One region of the Streptomyces sp. NPDC047028 genome, then DNA from elsewhere that is predicted to be linked to it. Evidence: riboswitches for the same ligand, from Rfam matches in the RefSeq annotation. Region 1 holds a riboswitch; each other region holds the start of a gene.
What was found. Region 1 has a riboswitch for cobalamin ahead of metE (5-methyltetrahydropteroyltriglutamate--homocysteine S-methyltransferase). Riboswitches for the same ligand answer to the same signal wherever they lie in the genome.
Positions count from the first base shown of each region.

Region 2: it holds a riboswitch for cobalamin, as region 1 does, so the genes downstream of both, ABZ854_RS06190 (HoxN/HupN/NixA family nickel/cobalt transporter) here and metE (5-methyltetrahydropteroyltriglutamate--homocysteine S-methyltransferase) in region 1, are expected to answer to the same signal.
Region 3: it holds a riboswitch for cobalamin, as region 1 does, so the genes downstream of both, ABZ854_RS07855 ((2Fe-2S) ferredoxin domain-containing protein) here and metE (5-methyltetrahydropteroyltriglutamate--homocysteine S-methyltransferase) in region 1, are expected to answer to the same signal.
Region 4: it holds a riboswitch for cobalamin, as region 1 does, so the genes downstream of both, ABZ854_RS10305 (cobalamin biosynthesis protein) here and metE (5-methyltetrahydropteroyltriglutamate--homocysteine S-methyltransferase) in region 1, are expected to answer to the same signal.

Region 1 covers NZ_JBEYVS010000057.1:26,645-33,870, reverse strand. The annotation lists partial or broken gene ABZ854_RS33225 (histidine phosphatase family protein) at 1-86, opposite strand, end outside; gene metE (5-methyltetrahydropteroyltriglutamate--homocysteine S-methyltransferase) at 263-2,575, opposite strand; cobalamin riboswitch at 2,728-2,957, opposite strand; partial or broken gene ABZ854_RS33215 (3-hydroxybutyryl-CoA dehydrogenase) at 3,149-3,754, opposite strand; partial or broken gene ABZ854_RS33210 (malate synthase A) at 3,751-4,128, opposite strand; gene ABZ854_RS33205 (hypothetical protein) at 4,069-4,287, shown strand; gene ABZ854_RS33200 (CopD family protein) at 4,645-5,814, opposite strand; gene efeU (iron uptake transporter permease EfeU) at 6,005-6,862, shown strand; gene efeO (iron uptake system protein EfeO) at 6,990-7,226, shown strand, end outside.
Region 2 covers NZ_JBEYVS010000004.1:232,808-240,033, reverse strand. The annotation lists gene ABZ854_RS06205 (DUF4142 domain-containing protein) at 1-702, shown strand, start outside; gene ABZ854_RS06200 (glycoside hydrolase family 13 protein) at 699-2,345, opposite strand; gene ABZ854_RS06195 (metalloregulator ArsR/SmtB family transcription factor) at 2,808-3,152, opposite strand; cobalamin riboswitch at 3,231-3,431, shown strand; gene ABZ854_RS06190 (HoxN/HupN/NixA family nickel/cobalt transporter) at 3,493-4,605, shown strand; gene ABZ854_RS06185 (hypothetical protein) at 4,619-4,801, opposite strand; gene ABZ854_RS06180 (hypothetical protein) at 4,903-5,679, opposite strand; gene thrS (threonine--tRNA ligase) at 6,048-7,226, shown strand, end outside.
Region 3 covers NZ_JBEYVS010000006.1:75,917-83,142, reverse strand. The annotation lists gene ABZ854_RS07865 (peptidylprolyl isomerase) at 1-575, opposite strand, end outside; gene ABZ854_RS07860 (enoyl-CoA hydratase/isomerase family protein) at 680-1,735, opposite strand; gene ABZ854_RS07855 ((2Fe-2S) ferredoxin domain-containing protein) at 1,831-2,229, opposite strand; cobalamin riboswitch at 2,290-2,412, opposite strand; gene ABZ854_RS07850 (hypothetical protein) at 2,607-5,555, opposite strand; gene ABZ854_RS07845 (HSP90 family protein) at 5,558-7,226, opposite strand, start outside.
Region 4 covers NZ_JBEYVS010000008.1:151,211-158,436, forward strand. The annotation lists gene cobN (cobaltochelatase subunit CobN) at 1-3,227, opposite strand, end outside; gene ABZ854_RS10300 (cobyric acid synthase) at 3,224-4,732, opposite strand; gene ABZ854_RS10305 (cobalamin biosynthesis protein) at 4,729-5,673, opposite strand; cobalamin riboswitch at 5,773-5,915, opposite strand; gene ABZ854_RS10310 (hypothetical protein) at 6,053-6,280, opposite strand; gene ABZ854_RS10315 (inorganic phosphate transporter) at 6,312-7,226, opposite strand, start outside.

The DNA.
Region 1 (7,226 bases):
TCGTCGGCGGAGTCGCCGTCGTAGAAGCGGGCTTGCCGCAGCGACGGGCACATGGCGGGCGAGACGAAGGCAACGCGGCTGGTCACGTGGCTGCTCCTCCTGGCGGGTGCGTGGGGTGCCATCATGCAGGGCGCCCTGGACCGCCTGGCCGGTGCTGACGGCCGAGTAGGGACACTCGGCCGTCAGCGTTCTGCCCGGCGAACTCATCAGGGTCGGGGCCCTTGCCCGTGGCGCCCCGGTCCGAAGCGTGGTCCGGTCAGGGTCAGGAGGCGGGCAGCTCCCCGCGGACGGTACGGGCGGCGGCGACCAGGTTTTCCAGGGAAGCGCGGGTCTCGGGCCAGCCGCGGGTCTTCAGGCCGCAGTCGGGGTTGACCCAGAGCCGTTCGGCGGGGATGGCCTTGAGACCGGTGCGCAGCAGGTCCGCCACCTCCTCGGCGCTCGGCACGCGAGGCGAGTGGATGTCGTACACACCGGGGCCGGCTTCGCGCGGGTAGCCGTGGGCGGCGAGTTCGCGGGCGACCTGCATGTGGGAGCGGGCAGCCTCCAGACTGATGACGTCGGCGTCGAGGTCGTCGATCGCTTGGACGATGTCGCCGAACTCGGCGTAGCACATGTGGGTGTGGATCTGGGTGTCCGGGCGGACCCCACTGGTGGTGAGGCGGAAGACTTCGGTCGCCCAGGCCAGGTACTCAGCCCGGTCGGCGGCGCGCAGGGGGAGGGTCTCACGCAGTGCGGGTTCATCCACCTGGATCACCGAAGTCCCGTCCGCTTCCAGGTCATTGACCTCGTCGCGCAGGGCGAGGGCGAGCTGGCGGGCGGTGTCGGTGAGAGGCTGGTCGTCGCGGACGAAGGACCAGGCGAGCATGGTGACCGGGCCGGTGAGCATGCCCTTGACCGGTCGGTCGGTGAGGCACTGGGCGTACGCGGTCCAGCGCACGGTCATCGGCTCCGGCCGGGAGATGTCACCGGCCAGGATCGGTGGGCGGACGTAGCGGGTGCCGTAGGACTGGACCCAGCCGTGCTGGGTGGCGAGGTAGCCGGTGAGCTGCTCGGCGAAGTACTGGACCATGTCGTTGCGTTCGGCCTCGCCGTGCACGAGGACGTCCAGGCCGGTCTTCTCCTGGAAGGTGATCACCTCGTGGATCTCCGCCTTGATCCGTTCCTCGTAGCCGGTCATGTCGATGCGGCCGGCGCGCAGGTCGGCGCGTGCCGCGCGCAGCTCGCCGGTCTGCGGGAAGGACCCGATGGTCGTGGTCGGGAGGAGGGGCAGGCGGAGGTGGGCGCGCTGGGCCGCGGTGCGTTCGCCGTAGGGCTGGGAGCGGCGGGCGTCGGCGTCGGTGACCGCGGCGGCGCGGGAGCGCACGGCCTCGTCGTGGGTGATGGGCGAGCCCGCTCGGGAGGCGAGGTCGGCACGGTTGGCGGCCAGTTCGGCGGTGATCGTGCCGGTGCCCTGGGAGAGGCCCCTGGCGAGGGTGACGACCTCGCGCGTCTTCTGCTTTGCGAAGGCGAGCCAGCGCAGGATCTGCGGCTCGATGTCCCGTTCCGCGGTGGCGTCGAGCGGGACGTGCAGCAGGGAGCAGGATGCGGAGACGTCGACGCGGTCGGCCAGTCCGAGCAGGGTGCCCAGCGTGGACAGGGATGTGGCCAGGTCGTTGACCCAGATGTTGCGGCCGTTGACGACGCCGGCCACCAGGCGCTTGCCGGGCAGGCCGCCGACGGCGGCGAGGTCGTCCAGGTTGGCGGCGGCGGCCTCGGTGAAGTCCAGGGCCAGGCCGTCGACCGGGGCTTTGGCGAGTACCGGCAGGGCATCGCCGAGCCGGTCGAAGTAGGACGCGACCAGCAGCTTGGGCCGGTCGGTGAGGGCGCCGAGGTCACGGTAGGCGCGGGTGACGGCGTTGAGTTCGGCCGGGGTGCGGTCCTGGACGAGGGCGGGCTCGTCCAGCTGGGCCCACGCTGCGCCCGCGGCGCGGAGGTCGGCGAGGACTTCGGCGTACACCGGCAGCAGGCGGTCCAGCAGGGTGAGCGGCTCGAAGCCGGCCGGTACGCCGGGTGCGGGCTTGGCCAGGAGGAGGTAGGTGACCGGACCGACCAGCACCGGCCGGGCGGTGAGTCCCAGTGCCAGGGCTTCCTTGAGCTCGGTGACCTGCTTGGTTGCGTCGGCGGCGAACACGGTGTCGGGGCCGAGTTCGGGGACCAGGTAGTGGTAGTTGGTGTCGAACCACTTGGTCATCTCCAGCGGTGCGACGTCCTGTGTTCCGCGGGCCATGGCGAAGTAGCCGTCGAGCGGATCGGCGGCCACCGCGTCCCGATGGCGTGCGGGGATCGCGCCGACCATGACGCTGGTGTCCAGGACATGGTCGTAGTACGAGAAGTCGCCGGTGGGCACCTCGTGGATGCCGGCCTCGGAGAGCTGCTGCCAGTTCGTACGGCGCAGGTCGGCGGCGGTGGCACGGAGGGCGTCAGCGGTGACGCGGCCCTTCCAGTAGCCCTCGATCGCCTTCTTCAGTTCCCGGCCCTGTCCCTGGCGGGGGTAGCCGTACACGGTGGCCCGTGCTGCCGCGGGCTTGGTGGTCACGGAGATCTCCTTCGCGAGATGAATCCCTGAGATCCCGGAGAGGGGACGAGAGCGCGAAGGAACAACATGCCGGACGGTGTCGGCCGACGGCCGTCCGTTCGGTGTGTTCGCCGACCCGCCCTCGAGGTCACCGGGATGTCCGCGCACGAGTGGTTCGCACACGGGCAGTTGGCAGGTCTTCGGACTCGCGGGCACGCCTCGTCGTACGAAGTCGTACGAGACACCTACTGGCCGTCGCTTCCCAGGCCCTCCTCGGACCCAGTGCGTATGACGGCGGTCGTTCCCGCTCACCGCTGCGGGGCAGTCCCGGATTCCCACCGGGTTCCCTCTTACGACGCATCCCGCCTGGCGGACGGGGCGAACCAGCTGCACCGGCCAGCCTACGGGGTCAACGTCAGAGAAGAGAGCGGGACGTCCGTCATCTGGACGGTGAGGCGGCCCACATCGCGCCGTGCGGTCCACAGGGTGGGAAGCCCGCCGCACGCGCGCTTCCCGCCCTTCCCCTGTCACGCCGCGTGGGGACCTTCATCCCTGCGGCGGTGCGGGCCCCTCAGCCCGCGTCCTACCAGGTCCTCAGCCCCGGTCGTGGCTGTGGAACCCCCGGCCGGTCTTCCTGCCGAGCAGTCCCGCCTCCACCATCCGCTGGAGCAGCGGCGGCGGAGCGTAGAGCGGCTCCCTGAACTCGTCGTCAAGCGATTCGGCGATCGAGGCGACGGTGTCCAACCCGATCAGATCAGTGAGCCTCGGTGGGCCCATCGGGTGAGCGCAGCCCAGCTCCATGCCCGTGTCGATGTCGGCGGCCGTGGCGAAGCCGGACTCCGCCATGCGGATCGCCGACAGAACGTAGGGGATGAGCAGCGCGTTGACGACGAAGCCGGCCCGGTCCCGGGACCGGATGACGGTTTTGCCGAGCACGCGGGCCGCGAAGTCCTCGACCGCGGCGGTCGTGTCGGCCGATGTGTGCAGCGAGGTCACGACCTCGACCAGGGGCAGCACGGGGACGGGGTTGAAGAAGTGCAGTCCCACGACCCTGTCCGCGCGGCTTGTCGCCATGCCGAGCCGCATGATCGGGAGGGACAAGGTATTGCTGGCGAGGACGGCGGCGGGATCCTCGACGATCTCGTCGAGAGCGGCGAACACCTCCGTCTTGGCGTCCGTGTTCTCCACGACGGCTTCCAGGTGGGTGCGGTGGCGTCCTCGAAGTCGGCCATCCAGACCTTGGCCCCGGAGTTGAGGGCGTTGACCGTCATCCGGCGGTCCGGAGGGCCGGTGATCTCGACGCGGCGGTCGGTCAGCCCGGGTGCCGGTGGTGCGACTCGCCAGGACGGGTCGGCACGGATGGCGGTGGTGACGATCGGGAAGTCGAGGGGGGAGCCCGATGCCAGGCGCAGGACCTGCCGGCGGCGCTCTCTCATCAGGTCGTTCCGGCGGGTGCCGAAGGCTGCGGCCAGGCGGCCCAGGAAGTCCAGGGCGGCGGGCGTGAGAATCTCGTCGTGACGGTCGCCCAGGTCAGCGAGAACGCGGACGTGGTGGGTCAGGGCACTGGTGGACACAGCTTCTCCCAGGGTCTCCGGCTCGGCCGCTGCCACCGCGTCGAGGGTGCGGCCTCGCCAGCGGCCCACGTCCAGGCCGCCCAGCTCCGGTGTCTCCACGCCGTCGAAGCCCGCACGCGGCCGCCGTCTCCCGGCAACGCGCACTCGGCGACACGATGACATGTGCGGGGATGGGCAGTGATCCCGCCGCCGCATGTGCGCCCGCCGCCCGATGCCGTCGACCGAGTCGCCGTCGTAGAAGCGGGCCTGCCGCAGCGACGGGCTCGTGGCGGGCGAGACGAGGGTGACGCGGCTGGCGACGAGGTTGCTCCTGCGGTCGGTGTCATGGGCGTGCTGGCCCGCCCCGCGAGCGGCACGCACGTACGCCGGTCCGGGGCGATGGCCGTGAGTCGATGTTCCGCGAACGTAGCATCCACGCAAGGGCGGCTGTCCGCGATTCTCGCCCTGCCGGTGCAGGCATGATGCCGGACGAGCGTCGGGTGCCGCCCGCGATCGATCGTGCGAGGGCTCCGTGTGTCAGGCGGGGTCGGGAGTGGGTGTCCGGCGTGAGAGGGCGTCGGACGCGCGGGCCGTGGCGTAGAGGGAGACGGCGAGGGCGAGGGCGAGTGCCAGGCCCGCGGTGTAGACGCCCGCGGAGGGTTCGGCCGGGGCGCCGCCGGCTTCCTTGCGGGCGGAGCCGCTGAGGAAGGGGACGACGACGAGGACGGCCAGGCCGAGGGCGACTTCTCCCCAGACGACCTTGGGGAAGTGCCGGAGTGTCAGGTGGAGCAGGGAGGCGTTCTCGCCGGTTCGGCGGGCCTGGGCCATGCGGGGCATGAGCCAGAACTGGTTGAAGGCGCCCGCGGTGACCATGCCGAGGACGAGGTTGATCTTCACGAGCAGGGCGAGGCCGTAGCCGGTCGTCCACAACTGGCTGACGGCGCCGACGTGCTTCCAGCTCATCCACAGGCCGGAGACGACGACGGCGGCGACGCAGATCATCGCGACGAGGCTGAAGCGGCGCCACAGGTCGGCCCAGAGCAGGCCCGCGTCCGGGCTCAGACGGCGGCGGGCGCCGGCGAGGACGCTGAGGAGGGCCAGGCCGCCGAGCCAGACGGTGCCGCTGATGATGTGGGTCTGGGTCAGGACCAGGTCCAGCACCTCGTCGGCCTTGAGCGGGACGGTGGCCGGGACCGCGCCGATCAGTGTCACCGCGAGGGCGAGGGGCAGAGCGGTGAGGGCCACGGGGTCGACGCGGCGGCGGGCGGCGCGTGTGAACAGGGTCATGAGGAGGATCGCGGTCGCCAGGAGGACGAGGTTCTGCACCAGGAAGAGGGTGCCCTGTGCGATCCAGGTGCCGTCGTCGGCGGGGGCTCTGAGGAACTGCCATATGGGTCTTGGCGCGAGGGCGTGGCCGAACGGCATTCCTCGGCCGTTGCGGGCCACCCGAGCGGCGAGCTGGAAGTATCCGGCCACCAGGAGAACCACGCCGGACCAGGCGAACCAGACCGACGAGCGGTGACGCAGCAGGGAGGCGTCGTCGGTGTCCGGTGTCCTCCTGAGCGTGGGGCGGACCGTGGTCGCATAGGTGACGAGGCCGCCGATGGTCCCGCTCAGGCCGAGGAAGTAGCCCGTCTTGGTCAGGGCTCGCCAGGTGGTGGGCAGCGTGTATCCGGCCGTGTCCGCGGCCAGCAGAAGGGTGCTCATGAAGGTGAGGCTAACCTAAGTTCTATCCAGGCCGTACACCCTCATGGAGTGTCTGGGGGGGGGCGATCTCGCATCATTCGGGCCGGAAGGTTCATCGCATTGCCATATCTTTAGGTAAGGCTAACCTTAGCTTGTATGCGGGGGGCTTAATCTCGAACCGGTTCGACCGCTGCCCGGAAGGAATGTCCCCGTGATCCCCACTCTTGTGATCGGCTTGAGAGAGGGCCTTGAGGCGTCGCTCATCGTCGGCATCATCGCGGCGTTCCTGGGCAGCAGCGGCCGCCGTGACGCGCTGCGACAGGTGTGGATCGGCGTCGCGGCCGCGGTCGTTCTCTGTCTGCTGATCGGGGTCGGGCTGATCACGCTCTCCCGTGAACTGCCGCAGCGCCAACAGGAGGCGCTGGAGACCGTGATCGGCGCGTTCGCCGTCGTCATGGTCACCTTCATGATCCTCTGGATGAACCGGCACGCCCGGGGCATGAAGAAGGAACTGGAGACCCAGACCGCCCACGCTCTGGCCCAGGGGTCCGCGCGCGCCCTGGTGGCCATGGCCTTCCTCGCGGTGCTGCGGGAGGGCTTCGAGACGGCGGTGTTCCTCATCTCCGTCATCCAGAACAGCACCAGCGTCGCGAGCGGCACCACCGGTGCGCTGATCGGCATCCTGATCGCGGTCGTGGTCGGATACGGCATCTACCGCGGCGGAGTCCGCCTCAACCTCGGCCGGTTCTTCAAGATCACCGGTCTGGTCCTGGTCCTGGTCGCGGCGGGACTGACGATGACGGTCATGCACACCGCCCACGAGGCGGGGTGGCTGAACGCCGGTCAGGCACAGGCCCTGGACCTGAACTGGCTGGTGCGTCCGGGCACCGTGCTGTCCTCCCTGCTCACCGGCGTGCTGGGCGTGCAGCCGCGGCCGGTCGTCGCCGAAGTGACGGCCTGGCTGGTGTACGCGGTGCCGATGTTCGCCTACATCGCCTGGCCGCGCCGGGGTTCCCGGCGCCCGGCCCAGGGCGCTCCCGTGGCCGCCGAGATCACCGGACACGCCTGACGGTCCGGCCGTCCGGCGGGGCCGTCCGCCCCACCCCCGGTCACTTTTCCCCTTTCCCCTTTCCCCCGAACGACCCCCTACCCCCGGGTCCTTCTGAATCACCTCTAGCTCGAGGGAGCACTGTCCCATGCACAGATCCATCACGCCACGCGTCCTGCGAGTCACCGGTGTGCTCGCCGTCGCCGGACTCGTCGCCACTGGATGCGCCAAGAACAAGACGGACAGTGCCCCCGCCGGCGCCGCCAAGGTCTCCGTCGAACTCGACGACAACGGCTGCCACGTCTCCCCGAAGTCCGTGGCCGCGGGGCCCGTGACCTTCACGGTGAAGAACACCCACGCCAACAAGGTCTCCGAGGCCGAACTG
Region 2 (7,226 bases), on a different contig from region 1:
CTCGGCCTGAACCAGGTGACCAGCCAGTCCACCCGGATCATCGCCAACACCCAGTGGGGGCCGCTGACCGAGGGCGACCGGGACTTCGTGGTGAAGGTGCGGGCGGCGGGGCTGTGGGAGTACCCGGTGGGGCAGCTGGGGCTGCAGAAGGGCACCACCAAGGGGGTGGTCACCGCGAGCCGGCACCTGATCGACGGGCACGCGGCGCTGGACGCCTCCTGCCGCAAGATCGCGCCGATGCTGAACATCACGCTGCCCAACGTGGCGAGCCCCCAGCAGGAGGGCTTCGTGCAGACGCTCAAGTCCGACCAGGGCAGACAGTTCGACGTCGACTTCGCCAACACGCTGCGGATGACGCACGGCTCTATCTTCAACACGATCGCGAAGATCCGCTCCACCACCAAGAACTCGCTGGTGCGGGCGCTGGCCGACCAGGCCAACGACACCGTGCTCGACCACATCACGGTGATGGAGAGGACGGGCCTGATCGACTTCGACCAGACCCTCTTCCAGCAGACGACCCCGCCGAAGCTGCCCCAGGCCGACCTGACGCCGCCGCCCCCGCCCGCCGGCCAGCCCGAGGTGATCCTCACCCCGCCGCCGAACGCGACGTCCACGCCGCTGGACCTGAACGGCATCACCGACAGCGGGGACAGCAAGGACCGGGGCAACGCGCCGGGGCCGGCCCCGACGGCGGGTTAGTCCAGCCACACGGTGGTGTCCGGCGGGAGGAGTCCCGCCTCCGGGAGCGGGGTGCTGGCCAGCAGGACCTCGCCCGGGGGCAGGGGCACGGGCGCGGCGGTGAGGTTGGTGACGCAGCGCCAGGCCTCGGTGCGGGCGAAGTCCAGGACCCCGGCCGGCGCCCCGGGCGTCCAGGTCAGCGACTCGCCCTGGAGCAGCTTGCGGCGCAGGCGCAGGGCGGTGCGGTACAGCTCCAGCGTGGAGCCCTCGGTACCGGCCTGTGCCTCGACGGCGTACGACGCGAACGACGCCGGCTGCGGCAGCCAGGAGGCCCCGGTCCCGAAGCCGTACGACGGTCCGGTCGTCGTCCACGGCAGGGGCACCCGGCAGCCGTCGCGGCCCTTGCGGACGTGGCCGGTCTGCTCCCAGATGGGGTCCTGGAGGACCTCGGTGGGCAGGTCGGCGACCTCGGGCAGGCCGAGTTCCTCGCCCTGGTAGACGTACGACGATCCCGGCAGCGCCAGCATCAGCAGCGTGGCCGCGCGGGCCCGGCGCAGGCCGGCCTCCTGGTCGACGGCCGGCGCGTGACCGCCGGACAGCAGCCAGGCGTCGGGGTCGGTGCCGGGCGGGAGCATCAGGCGGGTGGCGTGCCGGACGACGTCGTGGTTGGACAGCACCCAGGTCGCCGAGGCGCCGGCGGCGCGGGCGGTGGCGAGGGAGCCGCCGATGACCTCGCGCAGTTCGTCCGCGTCCCAGCCGGCTTGCAGGTACTCGAAGTTGAAGGCCTGGCCGAGTTCGTCGGGGCGGGCGTACAGGGCGCGGCGGGCGTCCGGTACCCAGGCCTCGGCGACGGCGGTGCGGGGCGGGGTGTAGGAGTCGAAGACGCGGCGCCAGTCGCGGTAGATCTCGTGGACCTCGTCCCGGTCCCAGTGGGGGTGGGTGCCGGGCGGGACCCGGGGCAGGGCGTCCTCGCCGGTGGCGCCGATGTCGCCGGTGTCGCGGAGTGGCTCGGTGAGGTCCTTGGCGAGGCCGTGGGCGACGTCGACGCGGAAGCCGTCCACGCCGCGGTCGGACCAGAAGCGGAGCGTGGTGCGGAAGTCGGCGCGCACCTCCTCGTTGGCCCAGTTGAGGTCGGGCTGCTCGGGGGCGAAGAGGTGGAGGTACCACTCGCCGTCGGGGACACGGCGCCAGGCGGTGCCGCCGAACACGGACTGCCAGTCGGTGGGCGGGAGTTCGCCGTGCGGGCCGCGGCCGGGGCGGAAGACGTAGCGGTCGCGGGCGGGGGAGCCGGGGGCGGAGCGCAGGGCCTCCTGGAACCAGGCGTGCTGGTGCGAGGTGTGGTTGGGGACGAGGTCGACGACGACCTTCAGGCCGAGGCGGTGGGCCTCGGCGGCGAGGGCGTCGAAGTCGTCGAGGGTGCCGAGGCGGGGGTCGACGTCACGGTGGTCGGCGACGTCGTAGCCGCCGTCGGCGAGTTCGGAGGGGTAGAAGGGGCTGAGCCAGAGGGCGTCGACGCCGAGGGTGGCGAGGTGGTCGAGATGGGCGGTGATGCCGTTGAGGTCGCCGAGTCCGTCGCCGTCGGCGTCGGCGAAGCTGCGGGGGTAGATCTGGTAGATGACTGCCTGGCGCCACCAGTCGGGGTTGCGGGGGGAGAGGTCTGCCATACCTGGACTCTGTCCACATTGCCCGGAAAGGGAACATTGGGGTTGGGGCGCGGTGACACTGGGCCGGGTTGGTGCTCGTGCGGCGGCGCCGCGCTGGGCCCCTCAGGGGGCTCCGCCCCCGAACCCCCCGGCCTCGCCCACCCACCACCCGACTCGCTGGATCGAGAAGTAACCGCCGAGGCCCGACTCGGTGGCCCGGAGGGGGCCCCGGACGGCCGACTCGGTGGGGCGGAGGGACCCTTGGTGGTCGACCCGGTGGGACGGAAGGAACCCCCCGCGGACGACCCGCAGGGGCGGGAGGGACCCTTGGTGGTCGACCCGGTGGGACGGAAGGAACCCCCCGCGGACGACCCGCAGGGACGGAAGGAACCCCCGACGGACGACCCGGCGGGACGGAAGGAACCCCCGGCGGACGACTCGGTGGGGCGGGAGGGGGCCTTGGTGGGCGGCGGGCAGGCGGGTTCAGCAGTGTTGGAGTACCGCTGCGATCTCCTCGTCGACCAAGCGGTAGCGGACCACGCGGCCCTCCTTCTCGCCCGTTACCGCGCCGGCGGCGCGCAGCAGGCGGAGGGCCTGGGAGACGGCGGGGTCGTTCATGCCGGTGGCGATGGCGAGGTCGGAGACGGCGAGCGGGCCCGTGCGGTGCAGGGCGAGCAGGAGGGCCAGCCGGTTGGGGTCTGCGAGCAGGGAGAAGCGGTCGGCCCAGGTGCGTACGTGGCCCGCGTCGCCGATGGCGGCGATCGCCTCGCACACCCGGTGACCGTCGATGGTGCGACGGTCCGCTCGGTCGGCAGGCACGAGATGCATGCCGACATCTTCGCAGGCCGCGATGTGATCTTGAATACCTGCCCAGGTATGCAGCTATGCAGGCACCCGCCCGCACCTCTACCGTAGGCACGCCGTGGTGTTCGGGAAGTCGGTGACGGCCCCTCAGGGGTCCATGCCGACGCGGCCCTCGCCACTGTGATCGGGGAGTTCTCGTCCCGTCCGGCACCCGCCGGGCCACTGGTCGTACGACCGGGAAGGCAGGGACGGCGAACGCGCGACCCGTCAGCCAGGAGACCGGCCACGGCAGCTCACGAAGTGATCCACGAGGTGCTGGAGCGTGAACCGGATGACCTTGCCCGACCCTGCCCGCAGTACGGCCGTGAGGCCGAGCTCGACCGGACCGGACGCCCCCGGGCCGAACACCTTCAAGTGGCGGCGGGAGGACACCTACCGCACGGCGGGGCTGCTGGCCGTGATCGCCGCCCTGCACGTCGTCGCGTTCGGCGTGCTGTTCCTGCTGGTCGCCCCGCAGCACTACAAGGTCGGCCACGAGGTCTTCGGCATCGGCCTCGGCGTCACCGCCTACACCCTCGGCATGCGGCACGCCTTCGACGCCGACCACATCGCCGCGATCGACAACACCACCCGCAAGCTGATGGCCGACGGCAAGCGGCCGGTGTCCGTCGGCTTCTGGTTCGCGCTCGGCCACTCCAGCGTGGTCGTGCTGCTCGCCCTGCTGATCGCGGGCGGCACCTCGCTGGCCGGAAAGGTGACAGACGAGCACTCGGCCACCCACCGGGTGCTCGGGTTCCTCGGTACGACGATCTCGGGCACGTTCCTCTATCTCATCGCCGCGCTCAACCTGATCGCCCTGGTCGGCATCCTGCGCGTGTTCCGCGCGATGCGGGCGGGGACGTACGACGAGAAGGAACTCGAACAGCACCTGGACTCCCGGGGGTTCATGAACCGGCTGCTGGGCCGGCTCACCAGGTCCGTGTCCCGGCCGGGCCAGATGTACCCGCTGGGCTTCCTGTTCGGCCTCGGCTTCGACACGGCCACCGAGGTCACGCTGATGGTGATGGCCGGCTCGGGCGCGGCGGCGGGACTGCCGTGGTACGCGGTGCTGTGCCTGCCGCTCCTCTTCGCGGCCGGCATGAGCCTGTTCGACACGCTGGACGGCACGTTCATGAACTTCGCCTACCAGTGGGCGTTCTCCAACCCCGTCCGCAAGGTGTTCTACAACCTCACCATCACCGGCCTGTCCATCGCGGTCGCCTTCTTCATCGGCACGATCGAACTGGTCGGCGTCCTGCACGACAAGTTCGCCCTGAGCGACGCCGTCACCACCTGGATCGCCGGCCTCAACCTGGACAGCGTCGGCTACATCATCGTCGGTCTCTTCGTCGTCGTCTGGGCCCTCGCCCTCTCCTACTGGCGCCTCGCCCGCGTGGAGGACCGCTGGACCCTGGAGGCACCCGCGGCGTCGGAGTGAGGGAACTGCTGCCTCAGTGCCCGGCGGCCGGGGCGGTGAGGGAGGGTGCCGGTTCCGCCGCGTGGGCCGGGATCGCGTTGCCCGCGGTGATCAGGGCGGCGATGGTGAGGACGGCGGCGGCGACGCTTCGGGCGGTGGGGGTCGCGCTCAGGGCGCGGAGCCGGGAGTGGGGGCTCGCGCTTGTGCGTTCGGGCACGGGGACCTCGCAGCAACAGCGGTGGGGGGTCGGTCGGGCAGGGGCGGGGTGCCGTTCAACCTAGGGACGGACGGCTGGATCGGCAAGGGGCGCAAGGGTGTTCAGACCTGGGCCCGGCCCTGCTTGCGCACGTCGGCCAGGCGCAGTGCGCCCAGTTGCACGGCTGCCTGCGTGGCGTCGTTCGGTACGTCGCCCAGACCGCCGTTGGTGAGGGCGAAGGCGTCCGTGCCGACCCGGACGGCGGCCACGTCCATCGTCAGGAGCAGCTGGTCCCCGTCGCGGGTGAGGGCGGCCACGGTGATGTGCAGACCCTGGCGTACGTCCCCGACGTCGGGCAGCGGGGCGTCGGTGACCTGGATGTCCTCGAGGGTGCCGGCCTCCGTGGTGGCCGTGAACCGGGCGCACTGCGACGGCATGCCGCCGAGCCAGGCCAGCGCCCCGTCGACGTCCGCCGGCCGGCGTGCGCCGATCTGGAAGCGGATCTGGGCGTCGGTGTCGGTGTCGTCGAGGCCGACGGCGACGCGCGGCGGGCCACCGAGGAGTTCGTCGTCGTAGAGGGCGTCGAGCAGGCGCTGGCAGTCCCCGGCCGAGGTGCTCGCCTTCAGCAGACCGTCCCGCCAGGTGGCCGCCCCGCGCGTGGCGGTCCACGGCGGCCCCAGGTCGGTCTCCGTGATGAGGGCCTCACGGGCCTGCGCGTCGCTGAGCGTGGAGCCGTCGGCCCGGTTCGGCGCCTTCGCGGTGGGCGTCGGCCGGTCGATCGTCGGGGTCGGCGTCGGCGCGGTCGCCGGGTGTTCGAGGCCGAGGGTGGCGCAGCCGGAGAGGGTGACCAGACCGACGGCCAGGAGGAGGGCACGGCGGGATATCGCGGCAGGGGTCATCGGGGTGCCTCCTGGTCGGGGGTCGGGCCGGTGGGGGGAGAGGCCGCCTTCCCCCACGGCACCATCGCGGGGCCGACCCCACCAGCGCTCCGGTCCGTACGAGTGAGCAATTGCGTTGAGGGCGGGCGCGGCGGCTTGTTACGGTCCTCGTATGCAGCGCGCCGCCCAGAAGTCCGCGAAGTCCGCGATGTGCCCGAGGGGCACGACGACGCCGGAGACCGTCCCGGCGCGCTGACACCTGAGCCAGTCATCCGAAGCCCCGGGGCGAACGCCCCGGGGCTTCGGCCGTGCCAGCGGTCGTGTCGGTCCTCTCACGGGGTGTCCGCCTCCCTCAGCGAGAGGTTCCGCCCGTGAACGAGAACGCCCCCCTGCCCGACCACCGCCGCCTCGGCCGCGACCTCGGCCTCTTCGGCACCGACCCCCTGATGGGCGCCGGCCTGCCCTACTGGCTGCCCGACGGGGCCGTCGTACGCCACACCCTGGAGGAGTACGTCCGGGACGCCGAGCGCCGGGCCGGCTACCGGCACGTGTACTCGCCGGTCCTCGGCAAACGCGAGCTGTACGAGATCTCCGGGCACTGGGACCACTACAGCGAGGACATGTACCCGCCGATGAGGCTGGGCGGTTTCGAGGACTCCGGTGGGCCCGAGGACGTCAGTGCGGCCGAGGAACTGGTCCTGCGGCCCAGCCTCTGCCCGCACCACGCCCTGATCTACCGCTCCCGCTCCCACAGCTACCGTGAACTACCCCTCCGCATCGCCGAGTTGGGAACCATGTACCGGGCCGAGCTGTCCGGGGTGCTCGGCGGGCTGACCCGGGTCCGGGCCATCCAGCTGAACGACGCCCACATCTTCTGCACCCTCGACCAGGCCGTCGAGGAGGCCCGCGCCGCCCTGGAACTGATCGCCCGCGCCTACGCCGACCTCGGCATCCGGGCCGTACGGCACCGCCTGTCCCTGCCCGGCGAGGGCGGCAAGTACGTCGCCGACCCCGCGCTGTGGCACCGGGCCACCGCACTGCTGCGGGAGGTGCTGGACGCGGCGGGCGTGGAGTACGAGGAGGAGGCGGGGGAGGCCGCGTTCTACGGCCCGAAGATCGACGTCCAGATCGCCGACCCGGCCGGCCGCGAGTCGACCCTGTCGACCGTGCAGATCGACTTCCACCAGCCCGCCCGCTTCGACCTGCACTACATCGGCCCCGACGGCGGCCGGCACCGCCCGGTCATGGTGCACCGCAGCGTGATCGGCAGCGTGGAGCGGGCCGTCGCCCACCTCATCGAGACCCACGGCGGCGCCTTCCCGGCCTGGCTGGCGCCCGTGCAGCTGACCGTGCTGCCGGTGGCCGAGGAGCAGCGGGAGCGGGCGGCGGCACTGGTGCGGGAGGCGGAGTCCCTGGGGCTGCGGGCCGAGCTGTCGGGCCCCGACCGGGGCACCCTGGGCGCCCGGATCCGGGCGGCCCGCCTGGTGCCGTACCAGGTGGTGCTGGGCGCCCGTGAGGCGGAGGCGGGCCTGGCCGCCGTACGCCTGCGGGACGGCCGCCGCCCCGGC
Region 3 (7,226 bases), on a different contig from region 1:
TAGTCCGGGCGCAGCGAGGAGTCGCCGTAGACGACGAAGAACTGCGAACCGTTCGTGTCCGGACCCGCGTTGGCCATCGCCAGCAGGCCGCGGCCGTAGAGGCGGCGGACGCCGGTCGGGTCGCTCGGTGCCGGCGGCAGGTCCACCGGCAGTTCGTCCTTGTACTTGTATCCCGGACCGCCCTCACCGGTGCCGGTCGGGTCGCCGCACTGCAGGACCTTCAGCGTCGGGTACGCCGTCAGCCGGTGGCACACCGTACGGTCGTAGAACCGGTGCCGTGCCAGGTGCAGGAAGCTCTGGACCGTGCACGGTGCCTCCGCACGGTCCAGACGCAGCGGGAGCGGGCCCTGGCTGGTCGGGACGGCCACGCCGACCGTGCCGTGCGCGGGGGTGTGCCGGGGGTCCGGCGGCAGGGGGACGGGGCGCGCCGCTGGCTCGTCCGGGGTCTGGGTGTACTGGCAGGGACCGTGCGTGGTGCGCGGCGGGGCGTCGGAAGCGGAGGCGGAGGCGGTGGTGCCGCCCCCGGACGCGACCAACGCCGCTGTCGCCAACGCGGTCATGAGAACTCGGTTCATGTCCTGCACACCCTCCAGAAGATCGTCAGCTTTCGGAGCGGTCGCAGTCTAAGGCGCGGCCCGGCGGGCGAGAACCCGCCCGCCGGCCATATCCGCCCCATCGGCTAGCCGGGTTCTGCGAGGCCGAGTTCGTGCTCGCCCAGCGGAGCGAAGAAGCGTTCGACGTCCGCGTCGGTCACCTCGGCCAGGGTGGGCGGCGACCAGCGCGGGTTCCGGTCCTTGTCGATGATCTGGGCGCGGATGCCCTCCACCAGGTCGGGGCTGCGCAGTGCGGCGCAGGAGACGCGGTACTCCTGGTCGAGGACGCGCTCCAGCGAGCCGAGACCCCGGGCGCGGCGCAGGGCGGCGAGGGTGACCTTGAGGGACGTGGGTGACCGGGTGAGCAGGGTTTCGGCGGCTTCCTTCGCGGCCGGGTCGTCGTACGCGAGGAGCCGGCCGACGATCTCCTCGACCGTGCCGGCGGCGTAGCAGGCGTCGATCCACTCGCGCCGGCCCGCCAACTCCCCTCGCGGCGGCGGCTGCACGCGGCCGGCCAGTGCGTCGGGTACGGGACTGTCGGCGAGGTCGTCCAGGAAGGCGTCCAGGGCGGTGGACGGCAGGTAGTGGTCGGCGAGACCGCAGAGCAGGGCGTCGGCGGCGCCGATCTGCTCGCCCGTCAGCGCCAGGTGCGTACCGAGTTCGCCGGGGGCCAGGGCGAGCAGGTGGGTGCCGCCGACGTCCGGGACGAAGCCGATGCCGGTTTCCGGCATGGCGATCCGCGACCGTTCGGTGACGACCCGGACGCTGCCGTGCGCGGAGATGCCGACCCCGCCGCCCATCACGATCCCGTCCATGACGGCCACGTACGGCTTGGGGTAGCGGGCGATGCGGGCGTTGAGGTGGTACTCGTCGCGCCAGAACGCCGCCGAGGCGGCGCCGTCGCCGTCGCGGGCGTCGTCGTGCACGGCACGGATGTCGCCGCCCGCGCACAGGGCGCGCTCCCCCGCACCCGTGACGACCACGGCCGCCACGGCCGGGTCGTGTTCCCACGCGGTCAGCGCCGCGTCTACGCGTCGGACCATCTCGTGGTCGAGGGCGTTGAGGGCCCTCGGCCGGTTGAGGGTGATGCGGGCGACCCGGCCGGTGGTGCGGAACAGGACGGGTTCCTCGGCGGCGCTCATCAAGACACCTCCGTCAGGTTCCGGGCCACGATGACACGCATGATCTCGTCGGTTCCTTCCAGGATGTGGTGGACGCGCGGGCAGTCGCGTGAGTCTCAGGGGTTCAGCGTGCGGCGCGGCGGGGTGAAGGTGTACAGGTCGAGGATGTCCGGCAGGGGTGCCACGCCCGGGCCGCCGGCCCGCACCCAGGTGACGATGTCCTCGGTCGCGTCCGGGTCGTTGACGAGACCGAGCCAGACCGGCCGCGCGCCGGCGGCCCGGCCCGTCGCGGAGGGCTGTACGACCATGACGTTGGCCTGGTCGCACACGTCGAGGCAGTCGGAGACGCGCACCGGCACCGCCGCCCGCAGCCGCGCGGTCTGAGCGGCGTGGTCCACCCCGGTCACCTTGGGGCTCCCGCAGCAGCAGTCCCGGCACACGACGACCCGGCACGGCACCGGTTGACCCACCTCCGCGGCCCCGCCCGGCGGCTCTTCCCACGGCTTCTCCGGCACGGCACACCACTCCCCTCCCGGGGAGATCCGCCCCGGGGTCGGTCGAGGAGGCGACCGCGTGAGTCTCCTGGCTCCCGGGTCGCCGCTCACCCCGCCTTCCCACCCCGGTCGGGGCGGTGGCCTGCCGGAACTCGCTCACCGGTCACAGTGGCGGGACCGCGCCGGATTCCCACCGGCTTCCTCGGACCGCCGTCGCCTGTTGTCACCGGTCATCATCTCACCGGGAGGGGCGGACCCCGCATCCGGCCGGTGTACGGGACGGCTCGGCCGGTGTACCGGACGGCTCGGCCGGATCAGCGGCCCCGCCCGACCGGATCGCGGACTCCGCCGGGCCGGTTCAGCGGCTCCCCCCCCCGCCGTGTCAGCGATCGGCGCCCTCACTCCTCGTCGCGCAGGCGGGCCGCCAGGGAGGTCAGTGGTTCGGTTTGCTCGGTGTGGCCGAGGGCGGTCAGGCGGGAGATGGCCGCGTCGAGGCGGGTGAGGGCGGGGGCCGGGCGTTCCAGGTAGACGCCCTCGACCGCGCCGGCGAGGCGGACGCACTCGGCCCACTCCCCGGCCCGCTCCTCGTCCGGTCCGGGCTCGCCGAGCAGGGTGAGGGCCTTCTCCAGGGCGGTGAGAGCGTCTTCGTAGGCGCCGGCGTAGGCGTTGACCCGTCCGTGCTCGTAGGCCAGCGCGGTGTCCAGGGAGCGGCCGCGAGCCTCGTACCCGGCCTCGCGGGCCTCGTCGGCGACCCGGCCGGCGTGGGCGAGGTACGCGAGGGCGTCGGTCAGGCCGTCGGCTCCCTCCCGCTGGGCCTGGAGGCGGGCGAGTTCCCGCAGGCAGTTGCTGAGCTGCTCGTAGCGCGGGGCCTCGGCGTGGGCGGCGATAGCCTGGTCGGCGGCCTCGCGGGCCCGGCCGAACTCGCCGGATTCGCCGAGGAGTACGGCCGTCTCCGCGGCGATCATGGCGTGGCTGCCGGGATCGTCGTCCCAGGCGGCCGACTCCGCGGCGAGGACGACGAACTCCGCCGTGGCGGCCTTGAGGTCCTCGCCCTCGTGCAGGGCCCGGGCGCGGATCAGGCGCAGTTGGGCGACGAGCCGGTCGTCCACTTCTCCCGCGGTGACGTCGGGTTCGGCGAGGAGGGAGTCGAGCAGCGCGATGCAGTCCTCGACGCGGCCGAGGTCCAGGGTGAGCTGGGCCGCGTTGCTGTAGGCGCAGAACGCGTCCGTACGGCTGCCGTGGCGCAGGTCCAGTTCGGCCGAGCGCGTCAGGTGGCGCAGCGCCTCGTCGGGGCGGCCCAGGCGCATCGCGGCCTCGGCCAGGCCGGCGTGGAGGCGGGCGGCGCCGACGGCGTCGGCCGGCCAGTCGGCGGCGAGGCGGAGACTCTCGGTCAGGTCGGCGTGCGCGGCCTCGGCGTCGTGGAGGCCGAGCTGGAAGCGGGCGCGCAGTCCGAGGGTGCGGGGCAGGTGCCAGCCGGGGCCGTCGGCCCTGAGCCGGTCGAGGAGGGCGTCGATCTCGGTGACGGCGGCGGGCAGGTCGCCGGAGATGGCGTGCGTGCCGGCCCGCAGCATCAGGGCGCCGGAGATCTGGCCGGCGATGTCGTGCCGGGTGGCGAACGCGTGCAGCGCGTCCACCTCGGCGCGGGCCGACGCGATGTGCTCCTCGCTCCGCGTGGTCTGCAGGCGCAGGCCGAGCGCGGTCGCCCGGAGCCGCAGCAGCCGGGCCTCCTGGTACGGGGCCAGGTCCGGCGTCTCCTCCTGGAGGCGGGTGACGGCCGCGTGGGCCTCGGTGAGCGCGGCGGCCTTCTCCTCGTCCGTGCCGGGGCCCTGCCCGGTGAGCTCGGCGGCGGCGAACGCGGCGCAGGCGCGGGCGACCGCCGCGTCACCGGTCGCGCCGGCCTCGTCGTACCGGGCGGCGGCCTGCTCCTGGAGCGCAGCCGCCGCGGCGAACTCGTCCTTCTCGCCGGCCCGGCTCGCCTCGTCGGCCAGCAGGTCCGCGCGGAGCCGGGCGAGCGGGCCGACGGCCGGGTCGTCGGGGTGGGTGTAGTCGGCGGCGGCGAGGAGTGTGCGCAGCCGCGCCCAGCAGGCCGTGGCGTCCGGGTGTCCCCCGGCGTCCAGGGCGCGGGCGCGGAGGACGAGTTCGGGCAGTGCCTCGGGTACGGCGGCTGCCGTGCGGGCGGTGGGCGCGGCGAGCGGGGCGGCCGTGACGTCCGGGGTGACGTCGTCGAGGGCGCGGGTGCGCAGGGTCAGTTCCAGGGCGTCCAGGAGGGGGGCGCGGTCGAGGCGTTCCCGGCGGCGGTCGGCGTGGGCGGTGGTGCCGTTGCGGCCGTCGAAGCGGGCGGCGAGGTCGTCGGCGCGGCCGTGCACCTCGACGCGCAGGGCGGACACCGTCCAGGCGCGGCCCGGGTAGCCGGCGGCGGGCAGGTGGCCGTGGCCGAGGGTTTCGACGCGCTGGAGGAGGACCTCGACGCCGGTGAGGAAGTCCAGCAGGTCGCGCGGCGAGTCGACCTCCTCGAACAGGTTGCGGTTCTCGGCGAGCAGTTCCAGGCCGCGTGCCTCGTTGCCGGTCAGCGCGCAGAACTCCAGGTGCCGGCCGACCTCTCCGGGCATCGAGGGGTTGCGGCGGCAGGCGCGGTAGCCGGCCAGGTGCAGTTCGCGGGCGCGGTCGGCGCGGCCGGTGCGCAGCAGGGGCAGCAGCGCGTACGACACGGAGCGGGCGGGTTCCTCCTGGCAGGACTCCTTGCCGGCGAGGACGGGCTCCCAGGTGTCCAGCGCGCGTCGGTCGTCGCCGGCCGCGAGGTGGTGGAGGGCGCGTTCGCAGGTCTCGCAGGCCTCGCAGTCGCTGAGCCGGGTACGGGCGCGGCCCGCCCACAGCTCGTAGGCGAGGGCGGTGTCCTCGCCCACGTGGGCGGCGAGCTGGTACGCCTGCCCGTAGTAGGGCTGGAGGCCGAGCCCGGCCCTCTCGTACCGGTCGCGCATCTCCGTCAGCCACTGGCGCAGGCTGGCCAGCGGGATCTCGGGCAGCGCGCGCAGGGCGCTGGCGACCCACTTGAACCGCCAGAACAGGGTGTGGCGCAGCCGCTCGTCGAAGACGTCGGGCTGCTCGTCGAAGAGGGTGAGCAACCGGGCGAAGACGACGGGTGACTTCCGGGGCTCGGAGCCGTAGGTGTACGCCTCCTGCAGTTCGAGGAGTGCGTGCACGAGCGGGCGGGGCTCGGCGAACTGCTCGGCGGCCTCGGCGAGTTCCTCGGCGGTGACGGTGCGGGTACGGCCGTAGGGGCGCCGGTCGTTCTCCTGGAGCGCCTGGTACAGCTCGTCCGAGCTCTGCGGATGGGGTGCGGTGGGCATCGTCAGCTGTCCTTGCGGAGGGCGTGGGCGAGGAGGTCGAGGAAGGAGCGGTTGATGAGGCTCGACTCGGCGGGCCTGAGGGGGCGCCGGGACAGCAGCGCGGCCTGCCCGTAGAGGGCTTCGGCGCTGGTCCGGGCCAGTTCGGGCTCGTCGATGGCGACGGCGGTGCGGACCAGCGGGTTGAGCTGGTTGAGGATCAGCTGGGCGCGGGGTGCCTCCTGGCGCAGGGCGCCGAGGATGTCGCCCCAGAGGCCGCCCTCCTGCTCGCGGGCGAGCTGGGAGCGGGTGCGCTCGTGCCGGGCCTCGCGGCTGTCGACCAGGAGGGCGGGTGCGGAGGCGGGCTGGAAGGTGCGCAGGGCGACGTCGCAGTCGAAGACGGCGAGGGCGTCGCGCGCCTGGGCGAGGTAGGCCGCGGCGGCCAGTTCCGTCTCCCGGTCGACGGGGTCGAGGTGCGCGGTGAGGGTCGCCGGGTCGAGGTCGGCGACGGTGGCCTCGGGCCTGATCTCCGGGAGCCGGTGGACCAGTTCACGGTCGTAGGTGTAGCCGCCGTTGACGACGCCGAGCCCGGCGGCCGAGGCGATCGCGGCGACCTGCCGGAACTCCTCCACGCTGGAGGTGACGAGCACGGTGCGGTGGGTGCGGGCGAACTCGTCGAGGGTGCAGTGCCCGTCGGTGGTCTCGAACGGCAGCCAGGGCAGCAGCATCCGCAGGATCTCGTCGTCGTGCACGGCGAGCGACTTCACGGCCAGGTGGTGGGCGTGCAGGAACCGGGCGAGCAGGTCCGGGTCGCTGGCGGCGGTACGGGCGATCCACGCGCGCAGCCGCTCGGCGAGGGCGTCGCGGACGGCCGCGAGGGTGTCGTCCTCGTACAGGGACTCGCGGGACGCCGTCGGGCGCAGGCTCTCGGCGTCGACGACGCAGCGGACGAAGAACGCCCACTCGGGCAGGATCTCCTCGGCCTGCTCGGACAGCAGCATGCCCTTGACGTGCACGCGGTGCCCGTGGCGCCGGCCGGCGGGTACCGCCTCGGGCAGCACGCAGGCGATACCCCTGAGGCCCACGGCCGGGAGGTCCAGCTCGATGGTGTCCAGGGGGGTGAAGCCGAGGACGTCCTCGCCGTACGCGGCGAGCGCGCGGGAGCGGGCTCCGGGGGTGGGGTACGTACGCGCCCAGGGTGCGGGCTCGGGGTTGACGGACGTGCCGGTGCCCGCGCTGTGGTCGGTGAAGGTCACCGGGTGGCGCAGCAGGGAGCCGAAGTGCCGCGCGAGCGCGTGCACCTGGGCCGGGCGCGTCCACTCTCCGGCGTCGGCGCGGGGCGTGAGCGTGACGGTGGTGCCGGGACGGGGGCGGCCGGACGCGGGCAGGGTGCGGACGGTGTAGCTGCCGTCGCCGCGGCCCCGCCACTCGACGGCAGGGGCGTCGGGGGTGCGGGCGGAGCGGCTCACGACGTGGATCTCGTCGGCGACGAGGAAGCAGGAGAGCAGGCCGATGCCGAACTGGCCGATGAAGTCGGCGCGCTGCTCGGCGACTTGCTCGGCGCGCTTGGAGCTGCGGCCGATCGTGGCGAGGAAGGTGTGCACGTCGGCCTCGGTGAGGCCGACGCCGTCGTCCTCGACACGGACCACCGTGTCGTCGGCGTACAGCCGGATGCCGAACGCGTCGGCGGGGGCG
Region 4 (7,226 bases), on a different contig from region 1:
TTGGCGCCGGTCAGGTGACGGACCATGGCGACCATGCCGCCGTGGTACTGGAAGTAGTCGTCGGCGTCCACGAGGTCGTGCTCGCGGGTGTCGACGTTCTTCGCGGCCACCGCGATGCGCCGGAACGCCGTCTCCATGTCCCCGCGCGCCGCCCGCCCGTCGAGCCCGCGCCCGTACGCGTAGCCGCCCCACACCGCGTACACCTCGGCGAGGTCGGCGTCGGAGCGCCAGTTGCGGGCGTCGATCAGCGGCAGCAGGCCCGCTCCGTACGCGCCCGGCTTGGAGCCGAAGATGCGGGAGGTGGCCCGGCGCCGGTCGCCGTGCCCGGCGGTGTCCTCGTCGGCGTGCGCCTTCACGAAGTTCCGCGAGGCGGGTTCGTCCAGCTCGGCGACCGCCCGTACCGCCTCGTCGATCAGGCCCACCACGTGCGGGAACGCGTCCCGGAAGAAGCCGGAGATGCGGACCGTGACGTCGATGCGCGGCCGGCCCAGCTCGGCGAGCGGGACCACCTCGAAGCCGGTCACCCGGCGCGAGGCGTCGTCCCAGACCGGGCGGCAGCCCAGCAGGGCCAGGATCTCGGCGATGTCGTCGCCCTGGGTGCGCATCGCGGACGTGCCCCACACCGTCAGCCCGACGGACTTCGGGTACTCCCCGGTGTCGGCCAGATACCGCTGGACCAGGGAGTCCGCGAGCGACTGGCCGACCTCCCAGCTGAGCCTCGACGGGATCGCCTTGGGGTCGACGGAGTAGAAGTTCCGGCCGGTCGGCAGCACGTTGACCAGGCCCCGGGTCGGCGAACCCGAGGGACCGGCCGGCACGTAACCGCCGTTCAGGGCCCGCAGGATGTGCCCGATCTCGTCCGTGGTGCGGGCGAGGCGCGGTACGACCTCGTCGCAGGCGAACTCCAGCACCGCGACCGCGTCCGGCAGTTCGGTGCCGAGCACGTCCCGCAGCAGGGCCGGTACGGCCGCTCGATCCCAGGCCCGCTCCTCCATGCCCCCGGCGAGCCGCCGGCACAGCTGCTCCAGCAGGTCGATCGTGTCGGCGGCCGTACGGGCAGGCCCGTCGACCAGGTCCGTCAGCTCCACCGGCACCTTCACCGGCGCGCCCGGCTCGGCCAGCAGCTCCTTCTCCACCAGGCCGAAGTACGCGGCCAGGGAGGCCCGGAGGCCCGGGAGGGCGTTGGCCCGGCCGCCCCACACCTGCGCGGCGCGCAGCACGGCCAGCACCAGATTCACGCGCGGCTCGCCGACCGGTCCGCCGCCGAGGATGTGCAGGCCGTCGCGGATCTGGACGTCCTTGATCTCACACAGGTAGCCGTCGATGTGCATGACGAACGAGTCGAAGTCGTCGTCGCCCGGCTGCTCGTCGACATGCAGGTCGTGGTGCAGCTCGGCCGCCTTCACCAGCGTCCAGATCTGCGCCCGCACAGCCGGTGCCTTCGTCGGGTCGAGGTCGCTCACCAGGGCGTACTCGTCGAGGAGTTGCTCCAGTTTGGCGAGGTCGCCGTAGGTGTCGGCGCGGGCCATCGGCGGGACGAGGTGGTCGACGACCGTGGCGTGCCCGCGCCGCTTGGCCTGGGTGCCCTCGCCGGGGTCGTTGACGATGAACGGGTAGATGAGAGGGAGGTCGCCGAGCACGGCGTCCGGGGCGCAGCCGCCCGACAGCCCGAGCCCCTTGCCGGGCAGCCACTCCATCGTGCCGTGCTTGCCCATGTGCACGATCGCGTCCGCGCCGAAGCTGTTGTCGAGCCAGCGGTAGGCGGCCATGTAGTGGTGGGAGGGAGGCATGTCGGGGTCGTGGTAGATCGCGATCGGGTTCTCCCCGAAGCCGCGCGGTGGCTGGATCATCACGACGACGTTCCCGAACTGGAGGGAGGCCAGCACGATGTCGTCGCCGTCGACGTACAGCGAGCCCGGCGGCTCGCCCCACGCCTCGGTCATCGCGTCCCGCAGCTCCGGGTCGAGCTGCTCGAACCAGGCCCGGTAGTCGGCCAGCGGCACCCGCGCGGGCGCGGCGGCCAACTGGTCCTCGGTCAGCCATTCGACGTCGTGTCCGCCGGCTTCGATGAGGCGGTGGATCAACTCGTCGCCGCCGGAGGGGTATTCGGTGAGCGAGTAGCCGGACTCGCGCAGGGCGTTAAGCACCCGGACCGCCGAGGCGGGAGTGTCCAGGCCGACCGCGTTGCCGACCCGGGAGTGCTTCGTCGGGTAGGCGGTGAAGACGAGGGCGATCTTCTTCTCGGCGTTCGGCTTGTGCTTCAGCCGGGCGTGCCGGACGGCGATCCCGGCGACGCGGGCCGCCCGCTCGGGGTCGGCGACGTACACGGGCACGTCGTCCGGGCCCTGCTCCTTGAAGGAGAACGGGACCGTGATCAGCCGTCCGTCGAACTCCGGGATCGCGACCTGCATCGCCGCGTCCATGGGGGAGAGGGCGGCGTCGGACGCGTCCCAGGCGTCGCGCGAGGAGGTGAGACACAGCCCCTGCAGCACGGGGATGTCCAGGTCCGCGAGCGCCCCGATGTCCCAGGACCCCTCGTCGCCGCCGGCCGAGGCCTGCGAGGCGTGGGTGCCGCCGGCGGCGAGCACGGTGGCGACCAGGGCGTCGGCCCGGCCCAGCAGCTCGTACAGCCCGGCGTCCGCGCCGCGCAGCGAACCGCAGTACACGGGCAGGGCGTGGGCGCCCTGCGCCTCGATCGCCTCGCACAGCGTGTCGACGAAGCCGGTGTTGCCGCTCAGCTCGTGCGCCCGGTAGAAGAGCACGCCGACCGTCGGGCGCCCCTCCCGCACGGCGTACGAGCCGTGGAGGCCGTACTCCGGCATCTTGTGGGGCTCCTCGAAGCCCTCGCCGGTCAGCAGCACGGTGTCCGACAGGAACCGGGACAGCTCCAGCAGGTTCGCCGGGCCGCCCTCCACCAGGTACCTCAGCGCCTCGGCGACGACACCGGCCGGCACGGAAGACTCGGCCATCAGCTCGGCGTCCGGGACCGTTTCGCCGCCCAGCAGCACGGTCGGGATGCCGGCCGCCTTCAGCGCGGCCAGCCCGTCCTCCCAGGCCCGCTTGCCGCCGAGCAGCCGTACGACCGCTAGGTCCGCGCCCTCGATCAGCGCCGGCAGTTCGCCGGTGACGTCGACGCGGGTCGGATTGCCGATCCGGTAGCCGGCGCCGGAGGCCCGGGCCGCCAGCAGATCGGTGTCGGCGGTCGACAACAACAACACTGTGCTCATGCGGGCGCTCCCGGTGGGATGAAGGGCAGTCCTTGCGGCGCGCCCGACTCGATGAGCCGCCAGAGCGCGTCCGTGTCCGCGTGCTGTTCGATCAGGTCGCCGAGCCGGTCGAGCTGCTCCTCGCGCAGCGCGGCGAACGAGGTGTCCGGCGCGGGCACGAAGCGGCGGCCCGCGGCGGCCGCCACCTCCCGCAGGAAGGCCCGCCGGAAGCCGTCCGACTCCAGCGAGCCGTGCCAGTGCGTGCCCCAGGTCTGGCCGACCCGGCAGCCGTCCAAGAAGGGGTCACCGCCGGTCACTTCGGCGATCCCGTGGTGGATCTCGTAGCCCTCGACCCGCTCGCCGAGGGCCTCGCCCACCGGCCGGGTCAGGGTCTTCTCGCGGGCGAACCGCACCCGCACGGGCAGCACACCGAGCCCGGCGACCTCGCCCGCCCGGGACTCGACGTCGTCCTCGATGTGCTCGCCGAGCACCTGGAAGCCGCCGCAGATCCCGAGGACCGGACGCCCCTCGGCGGCCCGTCGGACGAGCGTGTCCGCGAGTCCCCGCTCGCGCAGCCACTCCAGCGCCCGCACGGTCCCGCGCGTGCCCGGGACCACCACCAGGTCGGCGTCGGCCAGTTCCTCGGGCCGGTCCACGAACCGGACGACGACGCCGGGTTCTGCGGCGAGGGCGTCGACGTCGGTGAAGTTGGACATCAGCGGGACCGCGCAGACGGCGACCCGCAGCACGTCCTCGCCGACCGGCGGGGCGACGTTCGACTCCCGGACCGTGCCGCGCAGGGACACGCGCAGCCCGTCCTCCTCGTCGATGCCGAGGCCGTGCCGGTACGGGAGGACGCCGTAGGTGCGCCGCCCGGTGAGCCCGTGCAGCATGTCCAGGCCCGGCTCGAGCAGGCTGACGTCGCCGCGGAACTTGTTCACCAGGAAACCGGCGACCAGTTCCTGGTCCTCGGGGGAGAGCAGGGCCACGGTGCCGAAGAAGGAGGCGAAGACGCCGCCCCGGTCGATGTCGCCGACGACGAGGACGGGGAGCCGCGCGCCGCGCGCGATGCCCATGTTGACGATGTCGGTCCGCCGCAGATTGATCTCGGCCGGGCTGCCCGCCCCCTCACAGATCACCGCGTCATACGTGCCCCGCAACTCGGCCAGGCAGTCCAGCACGGTGCCGAGCAACTGCTGCTGCCTGCCCCCGTGGTAGCCGCGGGCGCTCAGCTCGCCGACCGGCTTGCCGAGCAGCACCACCTGGCTGCTGCGCTCCCCGCCGGGCTTCAGCAGGACGGGGTTCATCAGCGCGGTCGGCTCGACACGGCACGCCTGGGCCTGCATGGCCTGGGCCCGCCCGATCTCCGCGCCCTCGCGGGTCACGAACGAGTTGAGGGACATGTTCTGCCCCTTGAACGGCGCGACTTTCACGCCCTGGCGGACCAGCCACCGGCAGATCCCGGCCGTCACGACGCTCTTGCCGGCGTCGGAGGTGGTGCCGGCGACGAGGAGACCCCCGCTCACTTCCCACGTCCCTTCAGGAGGAGGCGCCCGGCGACGGTCACGCCGAGCGCGAGGAGGCCGACCCGGCGGGAGAGCCGTACGGCCCGGTCGACGTCGGTGACACGGACCGCGCGTCCGGCGTCGCCGTTCAGCACGGGGCGGTGCTCGACCCGGCCGCCGTAGGAGAGGGTGCCGCCCAGCCGCACGCCGAGGGCGCCCGCGAACGAGGCTTCGACGGGCCCGGCGTTGGGGCTCGGATGCCGGCGCGCGTCCGCCCGCCAGGCGCGTGCGGCACCGCGCGGATCGGGTCCGGCGAGCGTGGCGAGTACGGCGGTCAGGCGTGCCCCCGGCCAGCCGGCGAGGTCGTCGAGGCGGGCGGAGGCCCAGCCGAAGCGGCGGAAGCGGGGGGACTTGTGACCGACCATCGCGTCCAGCGTGTTGACGGCCCGGAAGCCGAGCAGGCCCGGCACTCCGCCGACCGCTCCCCACACCAGGGCGCCCACGACCGCGTCCGAGGTGTTCTCGGCGACCGACTCGACCACGGCCCGCGCGATCCCGTCGGCGTCCAGGGCCTGCGGGTCCCGGCCGCACAGGTGCGGCAGCCGCGCGCGGGCCGCCTCCACGTCATCCGACTCCAGGGCGCGGCCGATCGTCCGCGCCTCCCGGGCGAGCGACGTGCCGCCGACCACCGCCCAGGTTGCGGCCGCGGTCAGGGCCGCGGAGGCGGCGGGGGAGCGGCGTACGGCGTGTGTGGCGAGCGCCCCGAGGGCGACGGCGCCTCCGGCGCACACGGCGGTGTGCAGCGCGCCCCAGCCCCGGTGGTCGTGCCACAACGCGCTCTCCACGGCCGCGGCCGTCCGTCCGAACACGGCGACCGGGTGCCCGCGGCGCGGGTCGCCGAGGAGCAGGTCACCGAGGAGGCCGGCGGCGGCGCCGTACGCGTAACTGCGATCGGCACCCATCGGCTCAGCCGGCCGCGGGCACGGCGAAGGGCCGGTGAAGAATCCTCGTTCGGCAGCCGAGCATGGCGGTATGTCCTCACTCAGGGTGTCCGCGCCCTGGGTTGACGAGACCGGCGGTGAGAGTTCCTGGCTCCCGGGGATTGCTACCCCGGTGACAGTGGCGGGACCGCGCCGGATTCACACCGGCTTCCTCTGCTGCCGCCGTACATGGCCCGGGCAGTCCACCACGCCCCCGGAACGGCCGTCAACTTGCCGTTGACCTGCGGGGGGAGAGTGTGCCGATCCCCACACCGGCGGTGTGTCTCCTCGGACATGCGAAAGGCCCCACCCCGGTGCATGCGGCCGGGTGGGGCCTTCCAGACGGTCGGTCAGGACCTGGTCAGGACTTGCCGACGATCAGGTAGAGGCCGTACGCCACCGCCGCCGCGCAGGCCGCGAAGCAGACGTAGGCGCCGGTCACGGCGAGCGCGGCGGAGTTGCCCTCGGCCGCGGCCCGCTCGCGGCGGGCCAGGCCGGTGACGCCGAGGGTGAACAGGGTCACCAGTCCCACGGTGACCACGAGGCTGACGCCGAAGACGGATCCGATGGCCGCCCAGTCGATCTTCATGTCGTTTCCTTGGTTGTCCGGAATGACCGGGTCAGACGGCGGCGGCCGGCGGCACCGCCGGAGCGACGACCGGTGCGGAGGTCTCGGCGGGGGCCGGGATCGTGGCCGTCAGGTCGGCGGGGACCGGGCCCACCGGGGGCGGGGTCACCATGGCGATGGCGGTGGTCACCACGCCGGCCGGCTCCTCGGCGGCGTCGACATCGTTGACGTTGGAGCTGTCGACGACCTCGCGGCGGGACCGCTTCCAGATCGCGGCGCTGGAGGCGACCAGGAACACGACGACGGCACCGGTGCCCCAGTCCCCGAGGTCCGTCACGGACTCGGCGAGCGCCCCGACCAGTGCGGCGGCCGGCAGGGTCAGCACCCAGGCGACGACCATGCGGGTCGCCGTGGACCAGCGGACCACACCGCCCTTGCGGCCGAGGCCCGCGCCCATCACCGAGCCGGAGACGACGTGCGTGGTGGAGAGGGAGAAGCCGAGGTGGGAGGAGGCCAGGATGGCCGTGGCCGCGCTGGTCTGGGCGGCGAAGCCCTGCTGCGGCTGCAGTTCGGTGAGGCCCTTGCCCATGGTGCGGATGATCCGCCAGCCGCCGATGTAGGTGCCGAGCGCGATCGCCATGCCGGCGGACAGGATCACCCAGGTGGGAGGGTTGGAACCGGGGGCGAGGGCACCGCCCGCGACGAGCGCGAGGGTGATGATGCCCATCGTCTTCTGCGCGTCGTTCGTGCCGTGGGCGAGGGAGACCAGGCCGGCGGAGGCGATCTGGCCCGCGCGGTAGCCCTTGCGGGTGGCCTCGCCGCCGGCGTTCCCGCCGACGCCGTAGGAGAGCCGGGTGGCGAGCATCGCCGCGATGCCGGCCACGACCGGCGCGGCGACCGCGGGGAGCAGCACCTTGGTGACGAGCACGTCACCGTGGACGGCACCGAAGCCCGCGGAGGCGACGGT